One region of the Magnetospirillum gryphiswaldense MSR-1 v2 genome, then DNA from elsewhere that is predicted to be linked to it. Evidence: predicted binding sites of a transcription regulator. Region 1 holds the regulator's gene; each other region holds the start of a gene.
The links. Region 1 encodes LexA, which represses DNA repair genes until DNA is damaged. Its sites were predicted from a motif close to ATGTTCTANTTTGGTTC; they were not measured.

Region 2: a site for LexA is predicted at 5,247-5,263, ahead of MGMSRV2_RS19915 (PA0069 family radical SAM protein). Genes of this name have one in related genera too.
Region 3: a site for LexA is predicted at 4,626-4,642, ahead of uvrA (excinuclease ABC subunit UvrA). Genes of this name have one in related genera too.

What each region holds. Positions count from the first base shown of each region.
Region 1 is NC_023065.1:902,897-910,790, reverse strand. It holds gene MGMSRV2_RS04320 (methyl-accepting chemotaxis protein) at 1-216, shown strand, start outside; gene MGMSRV2_RS04315 (anthranilate synthase component II) at 296-886, shown strand; gene trpD (anthranilate phosphoribosyltransferase) at 886-1,929, shown strand; gene trpC (indole-3-glycerol phosphate synthase TrpC) at 1,931-2,734, shown strand; gene moaC (cyclic pyranopterin monophosphate synthase MoaC) at 2,737-3,213, shown strand; gene lexA (transcriptional repressor LexA) at 3,328-4,038, shown strand; gene MGMSRV2_RS04290 (hypothetical protein) at 4,060-4,263, shown strand; gene MGMSRV2_RS04285 (tRNA1(Val) (adenine(37)-N6)-methyltransferase) at 4,280-5,029, opposite strand; gene MGMSRV2_RS04280 (polyprenyl synthetase family protein) at 5,142-6,161, shown strand; gene MGMSRV2_RS04275 (ABC transporter substrate-binding protein) at 6,302-7,444, opposite strand; gene MGMSRV2_RS04270 (bacteriohemerythrin) at 7,593-7,894, shown strand, end outside.
Region 2 is NC_023065.1:4,155,904-4,163,797, reverse strand. It holds gene MGMSRV2_RS19935 (response regulator) at 1-856, shown strand, start outside; gene MGMSRV2_RS19930 (protein-disulfide reductase DsbD family protein) at 853-2,796, opposite strand; gene MGMSRV2_RS19925 (YqgE/AlgH family protein) at 2,923-3,495, shown strand; gene MGMSRV2_RS19920 (YajG family lipoprotein) at 3,517-4,107, opposite strand; gene MGMSRV2_RS19915 (PA0069 family radical SAM protein) at 4,163-5,230, opposite strand; gene MGMSRV2_RS19910 (glycosyl transferase family protein) at 5,342-6,361, shown strand; gene MGMSRV2_RS19905 (cobyrinic acid a,c-diamide synthase CobB) at 6,358-7,749, shown strand; gene MGMSRV2_RS19900 (DnaJ C-terminal domain-containing protein) at 7,763-7,894, opposite strand, start outside.
Region 3 is NC_023065.1:1,039,414-1,047,307, forward strand. It holds one part of gene MGMSRV2_RS21850 (IS630 family transposase) at 1-503, opposite strand, end outside; one part of gene MGMSRV2_RS21850 (IS630 family transposase) at 503-851, opposite strand; gene MGMSRV2_RS04910 (LysR substrate-binding domain-containing protein) at 950-1,243, shown strand; gene MGMSRV2_RS04915 (hypothetical protein) at 1,377-1,562, opposite strand; gene uvrA (excinuclease ABC subunit UvrA) at 1,791-4,619, opposite strand; gene MGMSRV2_RS04925 (hypothetical protein) at 4,779-6,563, shown strand; gene MGMSRV2_RS04930 (hypothetical protein) at 6,618-7,295, shown strand; gene ssb (single-stranded DNA-binding protein) at 7,362-7,823, opposite strand.

The sequences.
Region 1 (7,894 bases):
GTGTGGAACAACGCCAATTGCCGCAACCGCCGTTTCTTCGCCGACCGTGCCGGCTTGCGGTCCGCCCGCAACCAGCTTCCGTTCCTGTTGCAGACCTATCGCCGCGACATGGGCGGCGGCAAATTCATGCTGCTGAAGGAAGCCTCGGCCCCCATCTGGGTCAAGGGACGGCACTGGGGCGGCTTCCGCGTCGCCTTCAAGGTCGAGGCGGGGTAATCCCAGGGCAATCCTTGACCTGAGCGCGCCGCCCCTGCATTCTTCGCCCCTGATCCATCATCCGGGGCGATTTGCTGCCATGTTCCTGCTGATCGACAATTACGACAGCTTCACCTACAACCTTTGGCATTATCTGGGCGAATTGGGCGCCCAGGTCGAGGTGCGGCGCAACGACGCGCTTTCCGTCGCCGAGGCCCTGGCCCTGAACCCCGAGGGCATCGTCATTTCCCCCGGCCCCTGCGACCCCGACCGCGCCGGCATCTGCCTGGACCTGATCCGCACCGCCGCCGGCAAGGTGCCGCTGTTCGGCGTCTGCCTGGGCGAGCAGGCCATGGGCCAGGCCTTCGGCGGCAACGTGGTGCGCGCGCCGCAGCCCATGCACGGCAAGGTGGACACCATCCACCACGACGGTACCGGCTGCTTCGCTGGTCTGCCCTCGCCGTTTCGGGCCACCCGCTATCATTCTCTGGTGGTCGACCGCGCCAGCCTGCCCACCACCTTGCACGTCTCCGCCTGGACCGAGGACGGGCTGATCATGGGCCTGACCCACAACGATCTGCCGGTGTGGGGCGTGCAATTCCACCCGGAAAGCATCGAGACCGAGCATGGTCACGCCATGCTGCAAAATTTCGTCGATCTGTGCCGCCGCACCAAAGGGAACGCCGCCTGATGAACAGCCCCGCCCCCGCCAGCCTGTCGTTGATGAAGGAAGTGATCGGCCGCGTCGCCGCCGGTCACACCATGTCCGAGGATCAGGCCGAGGAAGTGTTCGAGGTCATCATGTCCGGCGACGCCACCCCGGCGCAGATCGGCGGCTTGCTGATGGCGCTGCGGGTGCGCGGCGAAACCGTCGAGGAAATCACCGGCGCCGCCCGCATCATGCGGGCCAAGGCCTTGGCCGTCGCTGCCCCCGAGGGCGCCATCGACACCTGCGGCACCGGCGGTGACGGATCGGGCACCTACAACATTTCCACCGCCGCCGCCTTCGTCGTCGCCGGTGCCGGTGTGCCGGTAGCCAAGCACGGCAACCGGGCGCTGTCGTCCAAATCGGGCTCCGCCGACGTGCTGGCCGCCTTGGGCATCAAGGTCGATGCCGACATGACCCTGGTGACGGAAAGCCTGTGGCAGAACAATATCGGCTTCCTGATGGCGCCCCGCCACCACAACGCCATGCGCCATGTGGCCGGGCCGCGGGTCGAGCTGGGCACCCGGACCATCTTCAACCTGCTGGGGCCGCTGGCCAATCCGGCCAAGGCCAAATTCCAGATTCTGGGCGTGTTCGCCAGCCAATGGGTCGAGCCCATGGCCGAGGTTCTGGGTCGCCTGGGGGTGGAGCGCGCCTGGACCGTGCACGGCCTGGACGGGCTGGATGAGCTGACCATCACCGCGCCGTCCTTGGTGTCGGAATGGAAGAACGGCAAGGTCCACAGCTTCGAGATCCGCCCCAGCGATGCCGGTCTGCGCATGGCCCATGCGTCCGAACTGAAAGGCGGCGACGCCGCCTTCAACGCCGCCGCCCTGCGTGCGTTGCTGGAGGGCGCGCCCGGCGCCTATCGCGACATCGTCTTGTTCAATGCCGGCGCTGCCCTGGTGGTCGCCGGCAAGGCCGCCGACCTCAAGGACGGCGTGACCCTGGCGGCCAAATCCATCGATGACGGCGCGGCCAAGGCTGCCCTCGACCGCATGGTCGCCATCACCAACCGCGAGATTTGACATGAGCACCGGTACCATCCTCGACCGCATCTGCGACGACAAGCGCAAGGAAGTGGCCCTGCACAAAAGCCAGCGCCCGATCCAGGAATTGCTGCGCCGGGCCCAGGACCAAGCGCCGCCGCGCGGCTTCGCCGCCGCGCTGGACAAGAAGGTGGAGGAAATCGGTATCGGCCTGATCGCCGAAATCAAGAAGGCCTCGCCCTCGGCCGGACTGATCCGCAGCACTTTCGAGCCGGCGCAACTGGCCCGCGCCTATGCCCGCGCCGGCGCCGCCTGCCTGTCGGTGCTGACCAACAAGTTCTTCCAGGGCACCGACGCCCATCTGGGCGAAGCCCGCTCCGCCGTCGATTTGCCGGTGATCCGCAAGGATTTCGTCGTCGACCCCTATCAGATCGTCGAATCCCGCGCGCTCGGCGCCGATTGCATCTTGCTGATCGTCTCGGCCCTGACCGATGCCGAATTGTCGAACATGGAAGATATCGCGCTTGGTTACGGCATGGACGTGCTGATCGAAGTGCACGACGAGGCCGAGTTGGAACGGGCGTTGAAGCTGAAATCGAAGCTGATCGGCGTCAACAACCGCGATCTCAAGATCATGAAGACCGATCTGGGCACCACCGAACGGCTGGCCCCCCTGATCCCCGCCGACCGCCAGCTGGTGTGCGAAAGCGGCATCGACAGCCCCGCCGACATCAAACGCATGATCAATGCCGGGGCCAAGCGTTTCCTGATCGGTGAATCACTGATGAAACGCCCCGATGTGGAAATGGCCACCAAGATCCTGCTGGCCGGGGCCAAGGTCTGACCATGACCGATCTCACCCATTTTGACCCCTTGGGCAACGCCGTCATGGTCGATGTCTCGGCCAAGGCGCCGACCGAGCGGGTGGCGGTGGCCGCCGGCAGCGTGCTGATGGCGGCGGACACCATGGCGCTGATCCAGGCGCGTGGGGTGAAGAAGGGTGATGTACTGGCGGTGGCGCAACTGGCCGGCATCATGGGGGCCAAGCGCACCCCCGATCTGATCCCACTGTGCCATCCGTTGGCCCTGTCCTCGGTCAAGGTGGAATTGCAGCTCGACCCCGCCCGCAACGCCGTGGACATCCAGGCCACCTGCAAGCTGACCGGCCAGACCGGCGTCGAGATGGAAGCGCTGACCGCCGTCTCGGTGGCGGCCTTGACCGTCTATGACATGGTCAAGGCGGTGGACAAGTCCATGCGCATCACCGATATCCGCCTGCTCCACAAATCCGGCGGCAAATCGGGCACCTATCAGGCGGTGTGATTCCCCCATCAAAGCCCTTGACGACAAAACGGAACAGGCATAGAACAAAAGCCGAAGTTTAGGCTTTGTTCCATTTTGCCGCCGTTTCATCCGGGCGGATGGGGGGATGCATCCATGCTGACGCGTAAGCAATACGAATTGCTGATGTTCATCGACGAGCGCCTGCGCGCCACCGGCATTTCGCCGTCCTTCGATGAAATGAAGGACGCCCTCGACCTGAAGTCGAAATCGGGTATTCACCGCCTGATCACCGGGCTGGAGGAACGCGGCTTCATCCGTCGCCTCGCCCATCGCGCCCGCGCCCTGGAAGTGGTCAAGCTGCCGGACAACCTGGGTGACCAGCCGTTGCCGGCACCGTCGGCCAAGTTCTCGCCCACGGTGATCCAGGGCAATTTCACCCAGACCGTCTTTGCCGGCGCCGCCCCGGTTGCCGGCGTGGCCGATGCGGTGTCGCTGCCGCTTTACGGCAAGATCGCCGCCGGCACGCCCATTGAAGCCCTGCGCGACCACAGCAACAGCGTCGAGGTTCCCGCCGCCCTGCTGACCGGCGGCGACCATTACGCGCTGACGGTCGAGGGTGATTCCATGATCGAGGCCGGCATCTTGGATGGTGACACCGTCATCATCCGCTCTTGCGATACCGCCGAGGCCGGCACCATCGTCGTCGCCTTGGTCGACGACCAGGAGGCGACGCTGAAGCGACTGCGCCGCAAGGGGGCCTCCATTGCCCTGGAACCGGCCAACAAAGCCTATGAAACCCGCATCTTCCCGCCCGACCGGGTCAAGGTGCAGGGCCGCTTGGTCGGCCTGCTGCGTAGCTACTGACAAAGGCAGGGAGCCCCCGCCATGGCCATGTCATCCACTCACCGCTTCGCCTTCACCCTGGATGGCCGCACCGTCGACGGCCCCGCCGACATGAACGTCACCTATGTGGGACGCATCAACCGCAAACTGGCCGAGGCCGATGCGCGCCGCCGCTTCGAGGAATGGCTGAACCAGCCCAGCCCGCTGGCCCGCCGCTGGTCCAGCAATCAGGTGGTGGTACGTTAGCGACGACGGCGACATCTCACCAGGGCTGGCCATCCCGCAAGATGGCCTCGGCCTGGGGGGTATAAGACCCATCATCCCCGTGCGCCAGCAGGCCGGGCAACAGCTCCATCGGGGCCTTGGAATCCTTGCGCGCCGTCACCACAACCCGAGTGGCGGCGCGTCCCTGTTTGGACCAGATGGGAACGACGCGGATTTCTCCCACTTTCAACCCTTCCAACCCCGACAGGATGCGACCCAGATGGTCGGCCCGGTGGATCAGCCACAAACGCCCCTTGGGCTTGACATATTTGACCGCCGCCCGCAGCCATTGGGCCAGATCGGCCTCGCCTTCCAGGTGACCGATAGCCTTGGAATCGGCGCGCGGCGCCCGGATGGTGCCGGGCTCGTACCAGGGCGGATTGGTGATGACGTGGTCGAAGGTGACCCCACGCAATGTCGCTGGACGGCTGGTCAGACAGCCCTGGACCACGGTGTAGCGCCCATCCAAGCCATTTTCCACCGCGTTGGCTTGAGCCAAATCCGCCAGTTGCGACTGTAATTCCAGCCCGGTGACATGGATACCGTCGACACGGGCCAGCAGGCACAGCCCGGCGGTGCCCACACCCGAGCCCAGATCAAGGATCCTTTCACCGGCCCGGGCATCGACGGCGGCGGCTAAAAACACGGGGTCCGAGCCGGCACGATAGCCATCCATGGGCTGGCGCAAGACCAGCCTGCCGCCCAGGAATTGGTCGGTCGTGGTGGGGATATGCGGCGGGGACAGCATCAAAGGCATCCTTTTGCATGAGTGACTCGTGCTTGTAAGCTTGACCGACTTTCCGCCGCAAGCCTATGTTCTCGCTGCGGCAGGGACACAGATGATTTCAGGAGTGGGTCGAGTGGCAGTCGTGGTGAGCTTGGAAGAAGAACGGGCGAAGAAGGCCAAGAGCTTTGACACCTTGGTGTCCCTGGTCAAAGACGACCTGGAAAAGGTCAACCGCACCATTATCGACCGTATGCACAGCCCGGTTGAACTGATCCCGCAACTGGCCGGGCACATCATCGCCGCCGGCGGCAAGCGCTTGCGCCCGGTGCTGACCCTGGCCTCGGCCAAGCTGGCCGGCCATAGCGGCGAGCGTCACGTCAAGCTGGCGGCCTGCGTCGAATTCATCCATACCGCCACGCTTTTGCACGACGACGTGGTCGACGAATCGGAATTGCGCCGCGGTCAGGCCTCGGCCAATGCCCTGTTCGGCAACAAGCCCAGCGTGCTGGTCGGCGATTTCCTGTTTTCCCGCTCGTTCGAACTGATGGTGGAAGACGGCTCGCTGCCGGTGCTGGCCATTTTGTCGCGCGCTTCCTCGGTCATCGCCGAGGGCGAGGTGTTGCAGCTGATCACCGCCAACGACACCGACACCAGTGAAGATTCCTATCTGGAAGTCATCCGTTCGAAGACCGCCGCCCTGTTCGCCGCCGCCTGCCGCATCGGTGCCATCGTCGCCGACCGCCCCAAGGCCGAGGAAGACGCTCTCGACAGCTATGGCCTGAATTTGGGTATCGCCTTCCAGCTGATCGACGACGTGCTCGATTATTCGGCCAAGCAGGCGGTCCTGGGCAAGACCGTGGGCGACGATTTCCGCGAAGGCAAGATCACTTTGCCGATCATCCTGGCCTTCCGTCGCGGCAACGACGAGCAGCGCGAATTCTGGCGCCGCACGGTGGAGCGGCTGGAACAGCAAGACGGCGACCTGGAACAGGCCATCGCCTTGATGGAAAAGCACGGCGCCCTGGCCGACACCATCGCCCGCGCCCGCCATTACGGCGAAGTCGCCCGCGACGCCCTGGCCCTGTTCCCCGACAGCCCGGTCAAACAGGCGATGATCGACGTCATCGACTTCTGCATCGACCGCGCTTATTAGAGCATTTTCACGCGAAGCGTGGACATGCGATAAGCCGGGAGTCACAGACGTGTGCTTCGCACACAGCGGCGCCTGAGCGGCCCGTCACGGGCCATTTATAAGGTTTAGACTTGTTTCTGCTTTAGCTGAAACAAGTCTAATCATTCCACCAGCTTCCAGTCGCCGCCCTGGATTTCCACCATGTGCAAGGAATCCAGGGTCAGCCCCATGTGATCGCTGGGCGACAGGGTGAAGATGCCGCCCTGGCCGACAAAGCCCCGGGTGCGTTCGATTTCATCACGCACGCGGGCCTTGTCGGTGGTATTGGCGCGCTTGACCGCATCCACATACAGATACAGCGCATCCCAGGAATGGCCGGCCATCATGCTGACCTCATCGCCGGTCCTGGTCTCGAAATCGCGTTTGAAGGCGGCCAGCACCGGCTTTTGCCGGTCACTGTCGGGCAGCACGTCGACGATGGCAAGGGGCGAGGACGGCAGCCGCATGCCGTCGGCGGCCTTGCCCACCAGCCGCAGGAAGTCCTTCGACGCCACGCCGTGCGATTGATAGACCGGCATCTGCAAATCAAGCTGGCGGATGTTGCGGGTGACCACCGCCGGTCCCTGCCCGGTGCCGAACACGAACAACGCCTGCACACCGGGGGTGGCGCGGATACGGGTCAGTTGCACGGTGACGTCGGGATCGCGCGGGCCATAGGTTTCGTCGGCGACGATTTCCATGCCATGGCTGGCCGCCAATTCCAGGCACTGGGTGCGGCCCGATTTGCCGAAGCCGACATTTTCCGACAACAGGGCGATCTTGGACAGGCCGCGCCGCTGCATGTCGCCATAGACCTTCTGTGCCGCCAACCGGTCGGTTTGCGGCACCTTGAAGGTCCATTTGCGCACCGGCTCGATGATGGCGACACCGCCGCCCAGGGACAGAAACGGCATCTCGGCCTTGTCCATCATGGGCAGCACTGTCAGACTGGTGGGCGTACCCGAACCGCCGATGATCACATCGACCCGGTCGGATTCGATCAGCCGCTTGGCCGCCACCACCGCTTTCTCCGGCACCGAACCGTCATCGTAGAACACCAGTTCCAACGGGCGGCCCAGCACGCCGCCTTGGGCGTTGATCCGCGCCACTTCCATTTCCAGCGTCTTCTTTTCCGGGTCGCCCATGGGCGACATCACCCCGGTGGCGGACAGGAACGAGCCGATGCGGATGGGGTCAACGGCCATGGCAGGCTGGGCGGCAAGTGAAAACACCGACGCGGCAAGCAACACCCTCAAAAATTTCATCACTGCACCCGGTAATCCCATAAAAGCGAGCGGCGATCATAGCCCGAATCATGCTTATGCGGCATGGGTTTTGCGCCTAGGTAGGAAAGCATTGCAAATCATTGCCGCTTCAATTTAAAAGCATTTCAAACATTGAGGAATGTTGCTGATGACGTGGAAAGAAAGCCTGAGCACCGACGTCAACTCCATCGATCAGCAGCATCAGGACTTGATTGCGCAGGTGGAAAAATTCTTCGCCGCCGTCCATGGCGGGCTGGATCGTCGCCAGTTGCTGGCCGGGTTGGATGTGCTGATTGAAATGGTCTCGGACCATTTCGCTCACGAGGAACGGGTGATGCGCAACATCCACCTGCCCACCTGGACGGTGCATGAACGCCTGCACCGCGCCTTGCTGGAGGAAATCAGCGAATTCCGCGAGGAAGTGGCCATGGGCAGCAACGAGCGCAGCGC
Region 2 (7,894 bases), 1.1 Mb from region 1:
CGACGGCCCCGAAGGGGTCGAAATCCTGCGCGACCGCAAGATCGATCTGGTCTTGGTGGATTACGACATGCAGCCCATGGACGGCATCGCCTTCACCAAGCTGATCCGCGCCGAGGAAGTGCCGTCGTGCACCGACATTCCCATCATCATGGTCTCGGGTGCCGCCGACATGGATACGGTGGTGCTGGCCCGCAATGCCGGCATCACCGAGTTTCTGGCCAAGCCGGTTTCGGCGGAATCCCTGTTTCGCCGCGTGCGCAGCGTACTGTTGAACCCACGCCCCTTCGTCCAGGCCGACGAATTCGTCGGCCCCTGCCGCCGCACCATGGACCGCCCGCCGCCCGATGGCGTCAACCGCCGCCACTCGGCCCCCTTGCCCAAACCCAGGCCGTTGATCGAAATCCCGCCGGGCATCGCCCAACCCATGGTGCGTCAGGCCATGGACCAGAGCACCCAGGCGGCCAGGACCGGCGGCGAGCGGTCGTCACGGCGGCGCTTCAAGGCGGGGGAGCCGATCTTTGCCGAAGGCGATGTGGGCGACGAGGCCTATGTCATCGAAAGCGGTCGGGTTTCCATCTTCAAAGTCATCGGCGCCCAAAAAGTGGTGTTGGGCGAGTTGATCGACAACGGCGTCTTCGGCGAAATGGCCCTGATCGACGACGAACCGCGCATGGCCTCGGCCGAGGCTTTGACCGACACCGTCTGTCTGGTGCTGCCCAAGGCGGCGCTGAAATCCCAGCTCAACCGCACCCCCGATCTGGTCATCCTGGTGCTGGAAACCCTGCTGCACGACATCCGCAAGATGGGGCGCGAACTGGCCGAGGCCCGCGCCCGCGTCCGCGCCCGTCGGGGTTAATTTACGCCCGCCTGCTTGATCGCCGCCAACACCTCGTCGGCGCTCAACAATTCAGGCAAGGCGATACCCCCCGGCGCCTTGGGGCCGTAGACGGCATTGAACGGAATGCCATAACGCCCGAACGACGCCAGATAACGGGCGATGCCGTCATCGGGGTTGGTCCAATCGGCACGTAAAGCCAGTACCGAGCCATCGGCCAACCGCGCCGCCACCGGGTCGCGGTCGAGCACGGCGGCCTTGTTGACCTTGCAGGTGATGCACCAATCGGCGGTGACATCGACGAACACCACCTTGCCCGCCGCCACCGCCTGATCGACCAAAGCCTGATCGAACTTGCCCCAGACCACGGCATTGGACGTCTTCGGCGCCTCCGGCAGCAAAAGTCCGGTCTGAGTGGCCAGGATGCCGGCCAGCCACAGGGCGGTGGCGGCCAGGGCCACGCCCATGGCCTGGCGCACCCGCACCATCCACCGCCCCGGCTTGGGCAGGGCTTGCGCCGCCTGCGGATAAACCGCCACCAGCAGATAAGGCAGGGCCATGCCCAGGCCGAGGGCGGCGAAGATGGCCACGATCTCCGCCGGGCCGCGGGCCAGGGCGAAGCCGATGGCGGTGCCAAGAAAGGGGGCCGAACACGGCGTCGCCAGCAAGGTGGCGAAAGCACCCGACAGAAAATGGCCCAACAGCGTGTGATGGGCACCGCCCGCCCCCACATTCATCAGCACCGACGGCAGCCGGATTTCGAACAATCCCCACAAATTGAGGGCGAAACCCAGCAACAGGACGATCATCACCGCCAGAAACCACGGCTGCTGGAACTGGATGCCCCAGCCCACCGCCGCCCCTGCCGCCTTGACGGCGATGGCGACAGCGGCCAAAGCCAGGAACGAGACGACGATGCCCAGGGCCGAGGCGATGAAGGCGGCGCGGATATGGCCGAGATGGCCGCCGCCATGACTGAGCGCCCCCAGCACCTTGATGGACAATACCGGCAGCACGCAGGGCATCAGATTGAGGATCAGCCCGCCGAGGACGGCGATGCCCAACATGGACCACAACGCCACCGGCTCGGGCGCGGCGCTTACCGCCTGGACCTGACCGAGGACGGGAGTGAGGGTGGTTTCCAATGACCGGGCACCATCGACCAGGGTGATGGTCAACGGCCCGTCAATCAGGGCGCCGGTCAGGGTGCCGGGGACCACCCGCGCTTCCAGCGTCGCCTGGCGGCCATCAGCGGAGAGCTGGACTTGCGGCGCCTCGAAGCCGGCGCGCTCGGGCGGCTCGATGAACATGTCGGGATGGTCGAAGGCGCTTTCGGCCTTGACCGTCAGCCGCAGCACCGAGGCATCGCCCGTCCCCACCGCCTCGACGGCGGTCAGGCTCAGACCGTGGCGGTCGCCGGCGCCCGGCACCTGGGCGGCGTAACGGCTGATCAGATGGGCGAAGGCGGAGGGCTGCGCTGTCCCGGCGGGCAGGTCCAAAGCCAGCGCCGCCTGCATGGGCACGCAAATCTGGGCGCAGGCCAGATAGTCCAGATTAAGCCGCAACCCCACCTTTTGCCCCGGTCGGGTCACCGGCATATCCAGGGGCAGCACCACTTCGCCGGCATAGCCGTGGTTCTGCAACCCGGCGAGGACGAAACGCTTGGGCGCCGGCCACAAAATAGTCGCGTCGCCCACATTGGCCGACCCGGCCCAATCGAGCTTGGGCGGATAGCCGGCGTCGCCGGGCGTGCGCCAATAAATCTTCCATCCCGGCGCCAGTTGAAAGTGCAGGCCCAGGCGCAACGTGGCCGCCGCACCGATGGAATCGCTTGCGGCCAGCAGGCGGACCTTGCCGGCTTCGTTGCCTGACCAGTCCGACGCAGCACTCTCCGCCGCCCGCACCTCGTGGCCAAGCAAAGCCACCATCCCCAGCACAGCCACCCACAACCGACGCATCATCCATTCCTTTGGCAAACAGCACGGGCAGCACAGCAAACCCCCACCCCTTCTGTCAACTTAACTGCCGGTCATGCGCAGTGGTTTTGCAGGGTTGCACCGAAACGCGTTCCGGCCTATCTGTGGAGCATGACCATGCAAAAGACCCTGGGCTATCTGGCCGGACAATTCCTGATCGCCATGCCGCAGCAGAAGGATCCCCGCTTCGCGCGCACGGTGGTCTATCTGTGCGCCCATTCGGCCGAAGGCGCCATGGGTCTGGTGATCAACCGCCTGTTCGACGGCCTGACCTTTTCTGAACTGCTCGAGCAATTGGGCATCGAGACCGGCCCCGATTGCGCCTCTATCCGCGTCCATCTGGGCGGGCCGGTGGAAGGCGGGCGCGGTTTCGTCCTGCATTCCGACGATTACCGGCACGATTCGACCATGCTGGTGCAAGACGGTATCGCGCTGACCGCCACCGTCGATGTGCTGCGCGCCATCGCCCAGGGTGCCGGCCCCGACCAAAGCATCCTGGCACTGGGCTATGCCGGCTGGAGCGCCGGCCAGTTGGACGCTGAGATCAAGGAAAATTCCTGGCTCAACGTCCCCGCCGATCCGCAATTGCTGTTCGGCACCGATCTGGACGGCAAGTGGGAAGCGGCCATCCACAAGCTGGGGATCGACCTCAGCCTGTTGTCGGTGGAAGCCGGGCACGCCTGACGCACCCGGCACCGCGCGCCTTTACCGCAACGCGTCGCGGATGCTGCTGTTGAGCAACTGGTCCATCAGGCGACGAAACACTGCCTTCGCCCGCTCCAGCTTACCAGGGGGCAGGACTGCCACCTCGCCTTCGTTGACCACCCGCTCCTGCACGGAATTTCGGGCCAGAACCGTGCCCGCTTGATCGCGCACTTCCGCCTCGGCATCGATATAGATCGAGGTGGTTACCATGGAATCGCTTTTCCAATTCTTGATCGTCACCAGCAAGGTCCGATCCGTCGCCATGCGGGCGGTCGCCGGCACCGCCTTGACGCCGCCCTGCTTCAGGCTGTCGATGATGGACTGGGTCAAATCGCTGGAAAGCGGTGCGCCGGAAACCGTATGCACGCCGAACGGATTACCGAAGCCGCCACGCACCATCCCCACCCATTGGGGGGTATTGTCGCCGGCCAGCACGTAGGGGCGCTGATCCACCGCCTCGACAGCCACGCTCTTAGATCCCGACACCCCCAAGGGCGGCACCACGTCGCGATAATCCACCGTATTGCCGACGGCACAGGCGGCCAACGACAGGGTTAAGCCGAAAGCGACGCACAAGGATTTGAACGACATCACATTACACTCGCAATGGTTTGTAATAAAAACGCTTATCTCACATTGCGCGTGATCATAACAGCGCCAACTGGTCGCCCGCCTTGGGCGGCGGGCGGAATTGCGTGCAGTCCAGCCGCCACCCCCGTTCATGCGTCAAACCCAGCTTGCGGCAGGCCAGGTTGAAGCGCTGTGACAGCATGGCGCCATGGGGGCCACTGGCGGTCATGCGATTGCCGAAGCGGGCATCGTTCAACCGGCCATCGCGGTTTTGCCGCAACAGCGACAGCACATGGCCAGCGCGGTCGGGGTAATGTTGGCTCAGCCATTGGCTGAACAGGTCGCCGACCTCGTAGGGCAGGCGCAGCAGGATATGGATGGCCGACCCCGCCCCAGCCCTGGTCGCCTCAGTCAGGATGGCCTCGATCTCGTGGTCATTCAGGCCGGGGATCACCGGGGCGACCATGGCGGTCACCGGCACCCCGGCCCTGGTCAGTTTGCGCATGGCCGCCAGCCGCGCGGCGGGAACGGCCGCGCGCGGCTCCAGCAGCCGGCACAGATCGCGGTCCAAACTGGTCAGCGACACCCCCACATGCAGCAACCCCTTGGCCGCCATGGGGGCCAGGATGTCGAGATCGCGCACGATCAGATGACCCTTGGTGACGATGGTCAGCGGGTGGTTGAAATCGCGCAACACCTCCAGGCATTGCCGCATCACCCGCCATTTGTTCTCGATCGGCTGGTAGGGATCGGTGTTGGTGCCAAAGGCGATGGGCGCCGGCACATAGGATTTCTTGCGCAATTCCCGTTCCAGCAGCTTGGCGGCGTCGGGCTTGGCGAACAGCCGGGTTTCGAAATCCAGCCCCGGCGACAAGCCCAGATAGGAATGCCCTGGACGGGCGAAACAATAGACGCAGCCATGCTCGCACCCACGATAGGGGTTGATGGAACGATCAAAGGGAATATCGGGCGACTGGTTGCGGGTGAGGATGGAACGGCTGGCATCCACCTGCACCGTGGTGGCCAAAGGCGGCAGCGGATCGTCGGCCAGATCCCAGCCATCATCCTCGGCCTGACGCCGATGGGTTTCGAAGCGGCCATCGGGATTGCCCGAAACGCCGCGATGGGGGATGCTGTGCGACATAGGCACAGCATAGTCACTGTTCTGCTTTTGTTCTAGATAAAATCGACCTGTTTCCCCATTCCTATATTAGCGTATCATGCTGATAAGATTTCCAGCCAGGAGGCCCGTCCCGTGAGCCATTCAGCCCCGTCGCCGCAAGAACACCCCTTTGCCCAATACGTGCGCATCCTGGGCAAGGGGCCGAACCTGTCGCGACCGCTGACTTTGGACGAGGCCCGCGCCGCCATGGGCATGATCATGCAAGGCCAGGTGGAACAGGCGCAATTGGGGGCGTTTTTGTGCCTGCTCAGGGTCAAGACCGAATTGCCGGAAGAGGCCGCCGGCCTGGCGCTGGGCATCAAGGACCACCTGAACCTGCCGGCCAACCTGCCCGCCATCGACGTCGATTGGGCGTCCTATGCCGGCAAGTCGCGGCAATTGCCCTATTACATCCTGGCGGCGCTGTGTCTGGCCCAGCACGGCATCAGCGTCTTCATGCACGGGGCCGAGGGCCATACCGCCGGGCGGGTCTATACGTCGGAAGTGCTGGCGGCGCTGGGGGTGCCGGTGGCGGAAAGTTTCGCCCAGGCGGCGGAGCACCTGAACCGGCATAAATTCGCCTATATGACGTTGGAGCATCTGTCGCCGCCCTTGCATCAGGTCATGGGCCTGCGCCAGTTGCTGGGCCTGCGTTCGCCCATCCACACGGTGGCGCGCATGGTCAATCCGCTGAACGCCGCCTTCTCCATCAACGGCGTCACCCACCCGCCCTATATGCCGGTGCACCAGCAGGGCTCGCGCCTGATGGGCGAGCGGGCCATGGCGGTGTTCAAGGGCGATGGCGGCGAGGTCGAGCGCCGCCCGGAAAAGCCCTGCGAGGTGATGTTCCTGCAAGACGGCGAAGCCGGGGCCGAGGATTGGCCGGCCCTGGTCTCGGGCGTGCGGGAAAAAGAGGAAAGCCTGGATCTGGCCCGCCTGACCGCGCTGTGGAGCGGCGAAGTGGTCGATGAAATGGCCGCCGCCGCCATCGCCGGCACCATGGCCATCGTGCTGCGTTATTCCGGTCGAGCCCAATCGGTGGCAGAGGCCGAGGGCGCCGCCCAGGTGATGTGGCGCGACCGCATCAAGACGGCGCTGCCGGGCCGGGCATGAGCTATCGCCCCGCCCCCCGGCTGCTGATCTCGGCGGCACATAAATCGTCGGGCAAGACCACGGTGAGCGTCGGCCTGACCGCCGCCCTGACGGCACGGGGATTGCGGGTGCAACCGTTCAAGAAGGGCCCCGATTATATCGACCCGCTGTGGCTGGGCGCCGCCAGCGGGCGGCAATGCCGCAACCTGGATTTCCACACCCAGCCGCCCAAGGAAATCCGCGCCCTGTTCGACAGCGCCAGCCTGGACGCCGATCTCAGCCTGATCGAGGGCAACAAGGGCCTGTTCGACGGAGTCGACCTCGAGGGCGCCAATTCCACCGCCAGTCTGGCCCATTGGCTGGATGCGCCGGTGGTGCTGGTGGTCGATACCTCGGGCATGACCCGCGGCATCGCCCCGCTTCTGCTGGGCTATCGCAATTTCGACACTGGCTTGCGCATCGCCGGGGTGATCCTCAACAAGGTCGGCGGTCCTCGGCACGAAAAGAAACTGCGCGAGGTGGTCGCCCATTATACCGGCATTCCGGTGTTGGGCGCGGTGCAGCGATCCGGGGCCATGCGCATCATGGAACGCCATCTGGGATTGGTCCCCGCCAACGAGGCGGAACAGGCCGCCCAGGCCGTCGCCGCCTTGCGCGATTGCGTCGCCGATCAGGTGGATCTGGACGCGGTCATCGCCCTGGCCCGCGACACCATCCCCATCGAAACCTCGCCCCATCACCCCCCTGCCCTGCCCACCGCCGATGTGACCATCGGCGTGGTCCGCGACGCCGCCTTCGGTTTTTACTACGCCGACGATCTGCTGGCCCTGCAACGGGCCGGGGCGCGGCTGGTGTTCATCGACGCGCTCAAGGATGCCAAGCTGCCGGAAAACCTGGACGGCTTGTTCATCGGCGGCGGCTTTCCCGAAACCCAGGCCCAGGCGCTTGAGGCCAATGTGGGCTTGCGTGCCGATCTGGCGGCCAAGGCCGGCGGCGGCCTGCCGGTCTATGCCGAATGCGGCGGACTGATGTATCTGTCGCGCGCCATCGTCTGGAACGGCGAACGCCGGCAGATGGTCGGCATCATCCCCGGCGACGCGGTGATGCATGCACGACCGCAGGGGCGCGGCTATGTGCGCCTGCGCGAAACCGCCCATTTCCCCTGGCCGCGGCTGGAACCCGGCCCCGGCATCACGCCCGCGCACGAATTCCACCATTCCCGCCTGGAGAATCTGGAGGGCGATCCGCGCTTCGCCTACGAGGTGGTGCGCGGCGCCGGTATCGGCCAACACCGCGACGGACTGGTCATCGGCAACGTGTTGGCCAATTACGCCCATATGCGCAGCGTCGGCGCCAGCCCGTGGGCGCCGCGCTTCGTCCAGTTCTGCCGCACCGTCAAAAGCGGCTAGGGGGATACGGAATCTAAACCATCCCCGCCTTGGCACGGGGGTCATAGCCGTTGCGTGCCCCCCATTTCTCCACCAGCTTGGCGAATTCGGCATCGTTTTCCGGCAGCACCACCTTCAGCGTCACCAACTGATCGCCGCCATCGAT
Region 3 (7,894 bases), 140 kb from region 1:
TTGCGCCTTTCGCAGCAGGCTCTTGAGCTTGGCGAAGGCGAGCTCGATGGGATTGAGGTCTGGGGAGTAGGGCGGCAGATACCGCAGGGTGGCCCCTCGGGCTTCGATGAGTTGCTTGACCCCTGCCACCTTGTGGGCGGGCAGATTGTCCATTACGACGATGTCGCCGGGCCGCAAGGTCGGAGCCAGGACCTGCTCGACATAGGCCAGGAAGATCGCGCCATTCATCGCCTTGTCGATGACGAAGGGGGCGGAGATTCCGTCATGCCGGAGCGCCCCGACGAAGGTGGTCATTTTCCAATGACCGTGCGGCACCGCAGCCAGCAGCCGCTGACCGCGCGGCGCCCGTCCGTAGCGCCGGGTCATGTTGGTCGATGCCCCGGTTTCATCAAGGAAGACCAAGCGGGTTGGGTCCAGCGCCGGCTGCTCGGCTCGCCAGGCGATGCGTCCTTCGGCTACGTCGGGACGTTCCTGCTCGGCAGCATGCGCACTCTTTTTTTCAGACTGAGGTCGAGCCGCTCAAGCGTGTTCCACAGGCCGCCGACGCTGATCGACACGCCCAATTCGGCCAGAACCCAGGCGCGCAACTCAGCCAGCGTGGCATCGGGCTCGACCTTGATCTGCGCCTGCAACGCCTCAAGGTGAGCCGCCAGCTTCTGTCCTGGCCGCCCAGGCCGTGGCTTCACCGTCGTCTCGCCGGTGGCCCGGCGGCGGCCTTGGGCCTTGTAGATGTACGAAACGCTCACCCGGAACAGCGGCGCCACCTCGTAGGCGCTCATGCCGCTGTCCACAGCCGCCAAAACTCTATCGCGCAAGTCCTGAGAATAGGACTGCCCTGAGCGCCACGTCATCGCATCATCCTCGGGAGCGTTGTTACCGAAGATGTTGAATCACAAAATGACCTCAGGGGGAATCCTCTACCGATTCCGCTCGGCGTGAAACCGCTCTAGTGGACGCGGCGGGCGAGGGCATCGAGGTGGCGCACCAGCCGCGGCTGGTCACCGACGATATGGTGGCACTGCGTCATGCCGCTCGGGCCGGCATCGGTATCGTGCAGTTACCTAGTCTGATGGTGGCGGAAGATTTGCGCGCAGGGGTGTTAGAGAAGATTTTGACCGCCTGGACGCCGCCGCGCGGGCTGATCCACGCCGTCTATCCGTCGCGGTGCGGTCTGGTGCCCGCCGTGCGGTTGTTCCTGGATGCCTTGGCGGCGGATTGGGGGCGCCTTGATGATGGCGGATAAGCCTTTCCAGAAGGCCAGCAACCGGCCGCAACGCGGATAGGAACGGATAAACGCGGATGAAAAAACATCCGCGTCCATCCGTGTTGCGGCCGGTTTTATCCGCAAGCAAGGCTATGCCCTGGAGATTTTCAGATCAGCGTTTGAAGCCGAAAGCCGACAGATGCAGCTTGGTCGCCGAATTGGCGGCGGCGCGGGTCACCGCCATGCCCATGGCGAAATGCGGGGTCAGATAGGGATTTGACTTTTCGGCGCGGATGCCCTCGGCCCGTTCTTCCGACAAGGCCTCGTCGATTTCACGCAGTTCCGCCGGTCCCAACATGATAACCCCTTTCAACCCCAGAGAACATGAGAAGGCAAGTAATTATATTTCCATTCGGTGGCGTCCGATTGAAACTTTGTACCTGTGCGCCTCTGGCGATGCAACAATTTTTCAGTTTTGTGATGTCATCAAACGATAAAAAAGCATCGCATGGGCCTGGGGGATGAGCGTCAAAATACCTATGGTTGGTGTTGATGTTGCAGTATCGCCGCCGTTGGTGGTGTCGGCCTATCTTCTGTCCAGGTATGGCTTGAGATAATGGCCGGTATGGCTGGTCTTGCAGGCCACCACATCCTCGGGCGTGCCGGCCACCACCACCTTGCCGCCGCCGTCGCCGCCTTCCGGCCCCATGTCGATGATCCAGTCGGCGGTCTTGATGACCTCCAGATTGTGCTCGATCACCAACACGGTGTTGCCACCCTCGACCAGGGTGTGCAGCACTTCCAAAAGCTTGCGCACATCCTCGAAATGCAGGCCGGTGGTCGGTTCGTCCAGGATATAGAGCGTGCGGCCCGTCGCCCGGCGCGACAGTTCCTTGGCCAGTTTGACGCGCTGGGCCTCGCCGCCCGACAGCGTCGTCGCCTGCTGGCCCAGATGGATGTAATCCAGCCCCACCCGTTGCAGGGTGATCATCTTGTCGCGTATGGACGGCACCGCCTTGAAGAAATCGGCGGCCTCTTCGATGGTCATGTCGAGGACGTCGGCGATGCTTTTGCCCTTGAAGGTGATTTCCAGGGTTTCGCGGTTATAGCGCTTGCCCTTGCACACGTCGCATTGGACATAGACGTCGGGCAGGAAGTGCATCTCGATCTTGATGACGCCATCGCCCTGGCAGGCCTCGCAACGTCCGCCCTTGACGTTGAAGCTGAAGCGGCCCGGCTTGTAGCCGCGCGCCTTGGCTTCGGGCAATTCGCAGAACCAGTCGCGGATGGGGGTGAAGGCGCCGGTATAGGTGGCCGGATTGGACCGGGGCGTGCGCCCGATGGGCGACTGGTCGATGTCGATGATCTTGTCCAGGTGCTCGATGCCGTCGATGCGGTCGAAAGGCGAGGCCTGTTCCTTGGCGTTCATCAGCCGCCGGGCCAGGGCCTTGTACAGGGTCTCGATCACCAGGGTCGACTTGCCGCCGCCCGAGACGCCGGTGACGCAGGTGAAGGTGCCCAGCGGGATGTCCACATCGACGTTCTTCAGGTTGTTGCCGCTGGCGCCGATCACCCGCAGCATGTTGCCGCTGCCGGGGCGGCGTTCCGCCGGGATGGGGATGCTGCGCTGGCCGGTCAGGTACAGGCCGGTCTGGCTGGCCGGGTTGGCCATCACCTCGTCCGGGCTGCCTTGCGCCACGATCTCGCCGCCGTGGATGCCGGCCCCCGGTCCCATGTCGATCAGGTAATCGGCGGTACGGATGGCGTCTTCGTCGTGTTCGACCACGATCACCGTGTTGCCGATGTCGCGCAGGCGCTTCAGCGTGCCCAACAGGCGGTCGTTGTCGCGCTGGTGCAGGCCGATGCTGGGTTCATCGAGCACGTACAACACGCCGGTCAAGCCGGAACCGATCTGGCTGGCCAGACGGATACGCTGGGATTCGCCGCCCGACAGGCTGCCCGAGCCACGCGCCAGCGTCAGGTAATCCAGCCCCACATCCATCAAAAAGCCCAGGCGGTCGTTGATCTCGCGCAAGATACGCCGGGCGATCTCGCGGTCCTTGGGCTTCAGGTGCTGTTCCAACTCGCCGTACCAGTGATGGGCCTTGGCGATGGACAATTCAGCCACCTGGGAAACGTGCTGGCCCCTGATCTTCACCGCCAGCGCTTCCGGCTTCAGGCGTGCGCCCTGGCAGGCCTCGCAGCACGACGTGGCCTGGAAGCGCGACAATTCCTCGCGCACCCACGACGAATCGGTCTCGCGATAGCGCCGGTCCATGTTGCTGATGACGCCTTCAAAGGCCTTGTTGGTGGTATAGGCGCGGAAGCCGTCCTCGAACTGGATCGGCACCACCTCCTTGCCCGAGCCGTACAAGATGACCTCGCGCGCGGCCAAGGGCAGGCGCCGCCACGGCGTGTGCAGGTCGAAGCCGTAATGCTTGGCCAGCCCCTCCAACGCCTGATGGTAATATTGCGAGGTTGAATTGGCCCAAGGGGCGATGGCGCCTTCGCGCAGGGTCAAATCCTCGTCGGGGATGACCAGGGCGGGGTCGAAGAACAGCTTGACCCCCAAGCCGTCGCAAGCCGGACAGGCGCCGAAGGGGTTGTTGAAGGAGAACAGCCGGGGCTCGATCTCCTCGATGGTGAAGCCCGAGACCGGACAGGCGAATTTGGCGGAAAAGGTGGTGCGCTCGCCCGTTTCGGCATTTTCGGCGATGCACAAACCGTCGGCCATGGACAACGCCGTTTCCACCGAATCGGCCAGTCGGTTGCCCAGGCCCGGCTTGACCACCAGACGGTCGACCACCACCTCGATGTCGTGCTTCTTCTTTTTGTCCAGCGCCGGCACCGCATCGATTTCATGGATGGTGCCGTCGACCTTGACGCGCTGGAACCCCTTCTTTTGCAGGTCCAGCATTTCCTTTTTGTACTCGCCCTTACGCCCGCGCACGAAGGGCGCCAGCAGGTACAGGCGGGTGCCTTCCGGCATTTCCAGGATGCGGTCGACCATCTGGCTGACCGTCTGGCTTTCGATGGGCAGGCCGGTGGCGGGTGAATGGGGCACGCCGACGCGCGCCCACAGCAGACGCATATAATCGTAAATCTCGGTCACCGTGCCGACGGTGGAACGCGGGTTCTTCGAGGTGGTCTTCTGTTCGATGGAAATGGCCGGCGACAGACCCTCGATACTGTCGATATCGGGCTTTTGCATCAGCTCCAGGAACTGCCGGGCATAGGCCGACAGCGATTCCACGTAACGCCTTTGGCCCTCGGCATAGATGGTGTCGAAGGCCAGGGAGGATTTGCCGGAACCCGACAGCCCGGTGATCACCACCAGCTGATCGCGGGGGATATCCACGTCCACGTTTTTCAGGTTGTGCTCACGCGCGCCCCGGACACGGATGAAGCTGTTCATGGGGGTTTGTTCCTCTTTCATTCCGGCGGGCGGAGTGTAGAGAGATTCAAGGACCGGGTAAAGTGGGGCTTTGGGCATGGCCCGGATGCGGGATGAAAGGGGCTAGGCAGGGGGCAAGCCGCCCGTTACCTTGCCGCCGTACTTCGTCGGATCGGTATCATGCTGGACTTGTTGCAAAGCGCGTTTGCCGGGATTTCTTTGTTGCCCGTTCTCGGGGCCTTGGCCGCCATCGCCCAATTATGGCTGGTCGGGCGCCTGCTGGTGGGGGCGCAATTACCCGACCTGATCACCTTCGGCGCCGGCTGGGGGGCGGCGGTGCTGGCGATGACCGTGCTGGGGACCATGGGCGACGGCTCGCTGGTTTTGCTGCCTTACTTGATCTGGGCTTTGGCCGCACTGGCGCTGGGGCTGGAGATCCGCGCCCGTCGGCTGCCGACGGGGTGGATGAGTCTGGTCCTGGTGCTGCCGCTGGCTTTGCTGATCTCGGGCCGCATCGCCTCGGAATGGGACGAGTTTTCCCATTGGCTGCATGCTTTCCGCTATCTCGATGCCTTCGCCACCTTGCCGGGCAAGGGCCGTCCGGCCATTGAATCGTGCTGCGCCGCCTATCCCTATGGCTGGCCGCTGTTGGGTTGGCTGTCGTCACGGCTGATCGGTTTTTCCGAAGCGGTGCCCGGCCTGCTCAATCTGTTCCAACTGGCCTTGTGCGCCGAGTTGCTGGCCCGCATCCTGGCCGCCGGGGACAAGCCCGGCTGGGGCCATCACGCCTGGGGGGCGCTGCTGGTCACCGCCTTGGGCACCACTTTCGTGCCCAAGCTGGTGTTCACCGCCTATGCCGACGTGCCGACCTCGGCCATGGTGCTGGCCGGGCTGTGGCTGGGCTGGCGACTGGCTGAGCAGCCGGGCTGGCGGCTGGCCTTGGCCCTGGGCCTGTGCTGCGCCACCTTGGTGACGCAAAAGCCGTCCAATCTGGTGCTGGTGGTGCTGTTGTTGGGCAGCACCTTCGTGCTGATGTTCCGGGCTTGGCGTTTTCCCCCCGCCGGTACTTTGCTGAAGCTGGTGGTGGCGGCGCTGCCGGGGATGGCGGTGTGGTGGTTGTGGCGTCATTTCGTCGCCGGCAATCTGGCCGGCGAGGAAATGGCCCTGCGCCCGCTGTCGCAATGGCATTTCGACATCCTGGGAGTGGTCGCCCTGGGCATGGCCGAAGTGGCCGGCAACAAGGGCGGCTATTTCGGCGCCATGCTGGCGGCCTGCGCCGTCGCTGTGGTCGGACTGTTTCGCCCCTTGGGTGAGAGCGGGCGGCTGGTTCGCGCCGTGGCCCTGGTTTTCGTCGGCTACAATGCCTTTCTGTTGTTGGCCTATATCGCCATCTTCATCAAAGGTGAGGGCGAGCGGGTGGCCAGCTATTGGCGCTACAACACCCATCTCGGCCTGCTGACGGCGTTGCTGATCGCCGTCTTTGCGGTCTGGGCCCTGCGCCGTTGGCCGCAGCCGCGCCTGGGCCGCCCCGCCACCATCCTGGCGGTAATGCTGATCGTGGCGGCGCCGCTGGTGGGTATTCGCCACATCCGCTTCGACCTGGAGCCGGCCAAGGTATTCCTGCGCGCCACCTTGCAGCAGGTTAACGGCATGAACCTCGATGAAATCGCCCTGATCGATGCCAGGGGCAGCGGGCTCAGTCACGTGATGGCCAGTTATGAATGGGATGGCAGCCCCGATCTGAGCGTCTATACCACCGGCTTCGACGATTTCACTCCGGATCGCTATTTATCCAGGGTGGGCAATGCCCGTCACCTGCTGGTGGTGTCGTGGAATGATGCGGTGGCGCAGGCTTTCCCTGCCTTGCCGCGTGGACCGCAAGCAGTGCTGGCCGAGCGGGAAAGTGGCAAGGTGTTGGCGATTTTCCCCTATCCTGGTGGGCTTGAGCCCAGGCAATTTCCCTGAGAAGATGGATTCCGGTCGCGATGGAGGCGGCTGTTGTCAGTTCAGGGGGGAGAGATGCGGATTATCGCTGTGATGATGATGGGTGTACTCGGCTTGGCGCTTGCCGGGTGCGGCCCGATTTACGAAACCCAGTATGCATATACGCCGGCGGTCACGGCGGAAGGGCGGGTCTGTACCTCGCAATGCGAAAACACACGAAACGCCTGTACCCAGAATTGCGACTATTCCGCCCAGCTCAAGAAGCGGGAATGCGAAGACGACGCGCGCGACGATGCGCGGGCGAAATATAATCAATACGTCCGCGAACAGCGCCGCAACAACGCCCCGATCAAGTACGACGAAAGTCACTTCCTCAAGACCTATCAGTGTTCAACCTCGTCCTCGGCTTGCCGCAATGAATGTGTGCAAACCAGCAATCGGTGCTGGCAGCTTTGCGGCGGCAAGGTGACCAGCAAACAGGTGTGCACGGCGTTCTGCGACAAGCCGGACAGCGCGGCTCGGGCCTCGTCGAATACTTATCCCGACGGCTTGTCCGCCAGTGGCAAAGAGGCGTTCGGTAAGTATCTGAAAGCCGCTGGCCACAAGGCTTGGGCATCGGCGGCGGATGGCTCCTACGGTTGGCGTAGCGGGCGGTCTTCGGCGGCGGATGCCGAGAAGGCGGCGCTGGCCGCGTGCGAGGAACACGCCGACGATTGCCGGACCATCGTCATCAACGATGAATGGGTTGATTAGGGCAAAAGAAAGCACCCCTGGGGTTTACGCCCCAGGGGTGCTTTGCAAAACCGAATGCGGTAAAGCTCAGAACGGAATGTCGTCGTCCAGATCCGGCGGCGGTTCCCAGCCCGAGCCGCCGCCATAGCCGCCATCATCATAGCCGCCGCCACCGCCCTGGCCGCCGCCGCCTTCGCCGCGACCGCCCAGCAAGGTCAGTTCACCCTTGAAGCGACCGATGACCACTTCGGTGGAATACTTTTCCACGCCCTGCTGATCGGTCCACTTGCGGGTCTGCAATGCCCCTTCGATATAGACGCTGGAGCCCTTGCGCAAAAAGCGCTCGGCCACGTCGGCCAAATTGGGGTTGAAGATCACCACGCGGTGCCATTCGGTCTTTTCCCGGCGTTCGCCGCTGGACCGGTCCTTCCAGGATTCCGAGGTGGCGATGTTCAGATTGACGATCTTCGAGCCATCCTGGGCGGTGCGGACCTCGGGGTCGCGTCCCAGATTGCCGACCAGAATGACTTTGTTGACGGACCCAGCCATGTCCCCGACTCTCCTGTTGAAACTTGGGGCTGGACAATAGTCCCTTGTCGGTCAAGGGTTCAACACCCGAC